2 regions of the Oceanimonas doudoroffii genome follow, and region 2 is predicted to be linked to the other one. Evidence: predicted binding sites of a transcription regulator. Region 2 holds the regulator's gene; the other holds the start of a gene.

Region 1 (3,409 bases), on a different contig from region 2:
ATGGACAAGGGCCAGCTGGTGTCTGACGACATCATCATCGGCCTGGTCAAGGAGCGCATCAGCCAGGACGATTGCGCCAAGGGCTTTTTGCTCGACGGTTTCCCCCGCACCATTCCCCAGGCCGACGCCATGAAGGAAGCCGGTGTTGCCGTGGATCATGTGCTGGAATTCGCCGTGCCCGACGAAGAGATCGTCAAGCGCATGAGCGGCCGCCGCGTGCACCCGGGCTCCGGTCGGGTTTATCACCTGGTATACAACCCGCCCAAAGTGGAAGGTAAAGACGACGTGACCGGTGAAGAGCTGGTGATCCGCGCCGACGACGAAGAAAGCACCGTGCGCAAGCGTCTGGCCGTGTATCACGAGCAAACCGCTCCGCTGATCGATTACTACAAGCAGGAAGCCGAAGCCGGCCACACCCAGCACCACAAGGTGGATGGCACCCAGTCGGTGGAAGCGGTCAGCCGGGAGCTGACCAGCATTCTGGCTTAAGCCGGTATGGTTCAAGCCGGGCCTGTGAAGGTCCGGCTTTTTGTTGTTGGTAAAAGGCAGGTAACAAGGTGAAAACAGGCGTTTTACTGGTCAACCTGGGTACGCCTTCCGCCCCCACCTCGGCGGCGGTAAAGGCCTTTCTCAGTCAGTTTCTGCACGACTACCGGGTGGTGGACTTGCCCCGCTCGCTGTGGTGTCCGTTGCTTCATGGCATTATTCTGCCGTTTCGTTCGCCCAAGGTGGCCAAACTCTATCAATCCATCTGGTGGCCGGAAGGCTCGCCGCTGATGGTGGTCAGTCGTCGTCAGCAGGCGGCATTGCAAAAGGCGCTGCAGGATGAAGGCATAGACGTGCCGGTGGCGCTGGGCATGAGCTATGGCGAGCCGTCCATTGCCTCGGCCTGGCAGCAGCTCAAGGAGCAGGGCGTAGACCGGGTCATTGTGCTGCCGCTGTATCCGCAGTACTCCGTCAGCACCACCGCCTCGGTGTTTGACAGCTGGGCCAGATTAATGAAGAAGGAGCGGCTGGTGCCGGCCTTGCGGTTTGTGCATAACTATCACGACTTCAGTGGCTACATCGGCGCCCTGGCCGACTCGGTGCGGGCCCACTGGCAGGAGCACGGCCGGGGCGACCTGTTGCTGCTCTCTTACCACGGCATTCCCAAGCGCTTTGAAAACCAGGGCGACCCTTACGGTCAGCAGTGCCATCGCACTTCCGAACTGCTGGCGGAAGAGTTGGGGCTGGAGCCGCATCAGTGGCGCACCACCTTTCAGTCGCGTTTTGGCCGGGAAGAGTGGCTCAAGCCCTATACCGACGAAACCATGAAGGCGCTGCCAAAGGAAGGGGTGAAAAAGCTGGACGTGATCTGCCCGGCCTTTTCTGCCGACTGCCTGGAAACCCTGGAAGAGATCGCCGAGCAAAACCAGGAGCTGTTCATCAAGGCCGGGGGCGAGCAGTATCGCTATATTCCCGCCCTGAACGACAACCCCGCCCATATTCGCATGCTGGTGGATCTGGTCTGCCGCGAGCTGGTGTGATCTCACTCCATATCGGTCGCTTGATTGGCTGGTAGGTTGGAATTCGCTTCGCTCATTTCAACCTACGGCCCTTGAAAGGCGTCAATCCCATAAATAAAAAACCGGCGCTGCCCTCGGCAGCGCCGGTTTTTTATTGTTCGTTACAGGGTGAATGGCGCTCAGTGCAGCGGGTTGCCCGGCACTGCCGGTCCGATCACAAAAAGGCGCGCATCGGCTTGCCGCTGGTGCAAAAAGGTTTCATCTTGCTGTTGCCAGCACACCACGGCGGCAATGGTCGGGCTGGCCAGCGCTCGCTGCAGTTGCTGTGGGGTAAGCCGCTGGGCGTCCAGCACGCGGGCCGGGTTGATGCCGGCGGCGGCAAGGCGTTGACGGCACAAGCGGGTGGGGGCATTGGCCACCAGGATCCAGCCGCCGTTGCCGTGGCTCAGGGCCGCCAGCCGAGTGAGCACCTCGGGTTGCGGTGCCGTGTTGAGCGCGGCGGAATGACAGTGGGGCAGCGCCTGCTGCGATGGGATCAATGCCTGCTTGCGGATTAACGAAAGGTTCATCATGGATCGGCCCTGCCTGTTGTTTTACTGTTTATACATACAGTATTCACTCGGGGCGGTTTGGTCAATATTTAACTGGTTAAATTTACAGTATTTCGATCATGCCGGCTGCCAAGCCGGTCGGTTACCGACAGGAGGGCGAAATGGACAGAACGCAACTGGAACGAATGGACATTCACATGGTGCTGAGCATTCTCAATGAAAAACTGCGCATCGAGTGCGACAGCCTGGAGGCGCTGCTGGCCCGTTACGAACTGGACGGCGGCTGGCTGAGTGCGCGCATGGCGCAAATTGGTTACCGCTACGACAGCCACAGCAACCAGTTCAGGGCCGCCTCGACGCGCTGATTACACCGACATTTCACAAGGGAGCCAGACTGCAGGGTCTGTTGTCGCCGTTACTGCCGTTGGGCAGGGAGTGCACAGCAGACCGTTAACTTGTTTGATAACGCGCCGACCGAAGCGGCGCCTGTCGTTCTTCTCGGCGGCCGGCACGCAAAAAAGCCCGGGCCGGACTGTCGGCTCGGGCAAAATGGTTGGACCTGTAAGCCCCCCCTACAACCTCTCAGTAGTACTCAGTATTCCACTTCCACGTTGCCGCTGGGCACGCTGCAGCAACTCAGCACGTAACCCTCGTCGATGTCTTCATCGGTAATGCCGCCGTTGTGCTCCATGGCCACTTCTCCCTTGAGCACCTTGACCTTGCAGGTGCCGCAAATGCCCATGCCGCAGGCCTTGGGAATGTGCAGGCCGGCCTGGGCGGCGGCGCTGTGCAGGGTTTCGCCGGGCAGAATGTCCACCTGCAGGTCGCTGTCGAGGAAGGAAATGGTCAAACGCTCTTCGGTGCGCTCCATCTCTTCGGCCAGATCCGAGGCCTCCTGGGCCAGCAGCTCCACGTCTTCAATCACTTCCACCGGCGTGGCGCCAAAGCTTTCCTCGTGGTAACGATCCATGTCGAAACCGGCCTGCTGCAGCAGGTTGCGCACCGCCTTCATGTAGGGGGTGGGGCCGCAGCAGAACACTTCCCGCTCCATAAAGTCGGGGGAGATCTGGCTGAGCATGGCGCTGTTCAGAAAGCCGCGATAGCCACTCCAGGTCTCACCAATGTCGGTGCGTTCGCAGATCAGGCTCAGCTGAATATTATTCAGCCGCGAGTCCATGTGCTGCAGCTCTCGGTAGAACACCAGATCCTTGGGTGTGCGGGCGCTGTGCACAAATTGAATATCGACATCGGCGTTGGTGTCGAACCACCAGCGCATCATCGACATCACCGGGGTGATGCCCACGCCGCCGGAAAGCAGCAGTACCTTGTCGTTGGGAAAGTCGATGCAGTTGA
Region 2 (3,409 bases):
GATCCACCGCCACTCGCACATAGCCCAGGTTTTGTCCTGAGTTCTGGTAGTTGGTAATAATGTCCGGTGTCATGGTGTAGTATATGGGCCCGGCAGGCGCCGCCGGTTCATCCTGGGCGCTGAGCGGGCCTGCGCTGACCAGCAGCAGGCAGAGGGCAACAAACCGAAACATATGAGTCTCCGACGAGTAAGCGAGCGGGCATTGTTTAAATATTTGCCGGCCAAGTCAATCGGCGGGTGCCCGGTGAGGCCGGGCTGTGACCGGAGCAGGACCAGAAAGCAATTGTATGTCTTTGTTGTTTGATGAACAAAACACGGCCCCCAGCGCCGATCACCTCTGGCGCTGGGGAAGCGAAACGCCGGCTGCGCCGGTGCTGAATGCCTGGCTGCATGACACCGGCTCACTGACCCGGCTATTGCGCCGGCACTGCCGGCAGTTTGAGGTGCAGCTGTTGAGCGATGCCAGCCTGCGGTCGCTCACACCGACCCAGGCGGAACTGCTCGGCTGTGACCAGGCCTTTTGTCGAGAGGTATTGCTGTGCTGTGACGGCCGGCCCTGGGTCTATGCCAGCTCGCTCTATTCTTCCGCCACGCAACGGGCGCTGCCGGCGCTGGCCGGGCTGGGCTCCCGGGCGCTGGGTGAGCTGATGTTCGAGGCGCCGGATCTGGAGCGCACGCCCTTTGAGTTCGCGCGCCTGAATGCTACTGAATATCGGCGACTGGCCGAGCGTACCGGGCTGAACGCCGGCTTTGCCCCTGCGCCCTGGGCGCGCCGCTCCACCCTCAGCACCGGCGCCGCCCGAGTGCTGGTGACCGAACTCTTTTTGCCGGCTTCGGCTCTCTATCAGGACACAATGCAGGACACGACCTCATGACCACCCTGACTTCTCCTTCCCGACCGCGCTGGCGCGCCTACATGGCCCTGGCCCGGCTCGACAAGCCCATTGGCACCCTGCTGCTGCTGTGGCCCACCCTGTGGGCACTGTGGATTGCCGCCGACGGGTTACCGTCACCCTGGCTGCTGCTGGTGTTCGTGGCCGGGGTGTTTTCCATGCGCTCCGCCGGCTGTGTGATCAACGACTACGCCGACCGCCATATCGACGGTCATGTCAAGCGCACCCAGGCCCGGCCGCTGCCCGCCGGTGAACTCACCGAGCGCCAGGCGCTGGGCTTTTTTGCCCTGCTGGTGGGCATTTCCTTTGTGCTGGTGCTGACCACCAATGCCTTTACCATTGGCCTGGCCTTTGCGGGTCTGTTCTGGGCGGCGCTCTATCCCTTTATGAAGCGCTTTACCAACCTGCCTCAGCTGTTTCTCGGCATCGCGTTTTCCTGGGCCATTCCCATGGCCTTTGCCGCCCAGAGCAACAGCCTGCCCGCCGGCCTCTGGTTGCTGTTTGCCGCTAACCTGACCTGGACCGTGGCCTACGACACCATGTATGCCATGGTGGATCGGGACGACGACCTCAGAATCGGCGTCAAGTCCACCGCCATTCTGTTTGGCCGGCGTGACAAGCTGATTGTGGGCCTGCTGCAACTGGCTACCCTGTTGCTGCTGGTGGCGGCGGGCCGAGCGTTTGAACTGGCCGCCCCCTTTTACTGGGGCCTGCTGGCGGCCGCCGGCCTGTTTGTGTATCAGCAGCGTTTGATTCGCGATCGGGAGCGCATGCCCTGCTTTCGCGCCTTTCTCAACAACAACTACGCCGGCATGGCGGTGTTCGCCGGCCTGGTGCTGGCGCTGTGGTAAGTGGAAGGCTTTGGGGCTTGCTCTGGACTCATTACTGGATATACTGACAGTTAACTGTATAAACAGACAGGTTTCATCATGAAGGCCCTTACTCCCCGCCAGTCGCAGGTGCTGGACATTATCAAGGAACACATTCAGCAAACCGGCATGCCGCCCACCCGGGTGGAAATTGCCAAGGTGCTGGGGTTCAAGTCCGCCAATGCGGCGGAAGAGCACCTCAAGGCGCTGGCCAAGAAGGGCGTGATTGAAATCATGCCCGGCACTTCCCGGGGCATTCGCCTGGCCGGGGAAGAGGCGGAAGAAGAACAGGGCCTGCCGCTGGTGGGCCGGGTGGCCGCCGGTGAACCCATATTGGCGCAACAGCACATCGAGAGCCATTACCGGCTTGATCCCGGCTTGTTCCACCCCTCTGCCGACTTTCTGTTGCGGGTGCAGGGCATGAGCATGAAGAACATCGGCATCATGGACGGCGACCTGTTGGCGGTGCACAAAACCCAGGAGGTTCGCAACGGCCAGGTGGTGGTGGCCCGGCTCGACGACGAAGTGACCGTCAAGCGCTTTCAGCGCACGGGCAGCAAGGTCAGCCTGATCCCGGAAAACGAAGAGCTCTCGCCCATTGAAGTGGATCTGCGCAGCCAGGAGCTCACCATTGAAGGCCTGGCCGTGGGCGTGATCCGCAACGGTGATTTCTAACGTCGTCGTTTCAACCGGCAGGCCCCTGCCTGCCGGTCCTTTCTTCACTCAGGCCCGTTACAGCCCCTATTCCCCCATCCTCAGTCCTAAAATCTTTATATTTTACATTTCCTTGAGTGCTGCTTTACTTAGAGTCAGCCGAGCCTAAGGGATGTAGTCGTTCGGCACACATTCATTCCAGACTTGAGTACTCCGGGTGACAGGATGAAACGATTGGGGGTGCGCGTGAAGCCGATTCTGCTGTTGCTATTGTCCTTGCTGGTCTGCCTGCCTACGCGGGCGCAGACCCGTCTTAACATGACCGAAGGGGTCACCGAAATCAGCCAGCAGGTTTACGGCCTGCACATGACCATCCTCATTATCTGTGCCGTTATCGGCTTGGTGGTGTTCGGGGTCATGTTCTGGGCCATTATTCACCATCGCAAGTCAAAAGGGGCCAAGGCCGCCCAGTTTCACGAAAGCACCAAGGTCGAGATCCTCTGGACCATTATTCCCTTTCTCATTCTGGTGGCCATGGCCATTCCCGCCACCAAAACCCTGGTGGCGATGGAAGACGCGTCCGAACCCGATCTCACCGTGCAGGTCACCGGCTCTCAGTGGAAGTGGCATTACCGCTACTTCGACGAAGACGTCGAATTTTTCAGCCTGCTGGCCACCATGCCCCAGCAGATTGCTGGCACGGTGACCAAGGGAGACAACTACCTGCTGGAGGTGGATTATCCCCTGGTGCTGCCCACGGATCGCAAGGTGCGTTTCCTGATCACCTCCGACGACGTCATTCACTCCTGGTGGGTGCCGGCCTTTGCGGTGAAAAAGGACGCCGTGCCCGGCTTTATCAACGAGGCCTGGACCCGCATTAACGAGCCCGGCCTGTACCGGGGTCAGTGCGCCGAGCTGTGTGGCAAGGATCACGGCTTTATGCCCATCGTTGTGGATGCCCGCTCACCCGAGGAATTTGATGGCTGGCTGGCT

Evidence for each region. Region 2 encodes LexA, which represses DNA repair genes until DNA is damaged. Its sites were predicted from a motif close to ANCTGTNTNNNNANACAGNT; they were not measured.
Region 1: B6S08_RS00930 (DUF4250 domain-containing protein) is a predicted target of LexA. The motif match lies at 2,100-2,119, and genes of this name have one in related genera.

The regions. Positions count from the first base shown of each region.
Region 1 is NZ_NBIM01000001.1:202,454-205,862, forward strand. It holds gene adk (adenylate kinase) at 1-489, shown strand, start outside; gene hemH (ferrochelatase) at 558-1,526, shown strand; gene B6S08_RS00925 (cell division inhibitor) at 1,685-2,077, opposite strand; gene B6S08_RS00930 (DUF4250 domain-containing protein) at 2,218-2,421, shown strand; gene B6S08_RS00935 (FAD-binding oxidoreductase) at 2,649-3,409, opposite strand, start outside.
Region 2 is NZ_NBIM01000003.1:30,312-33,720, reverse strand. It holds gene B6S08_RS11070 (flagellar basal body-associated FliL family protein) at 1-172, opposite strand, end outside; gene B6S08_RS11065 (chorismate--pyruvate lyase family protein) at 288-875, shown strand; gene ubiA (4-hydroxybenzoate octaprenyltransferase) at 872-1,744, shown strand; gene lexA (transcriptional repressor LexA) at 1,823-2,437, shown strand; gene coxB (cytochrome c oxidase subunit II) at 2,642-3,409, shown strand, end outside.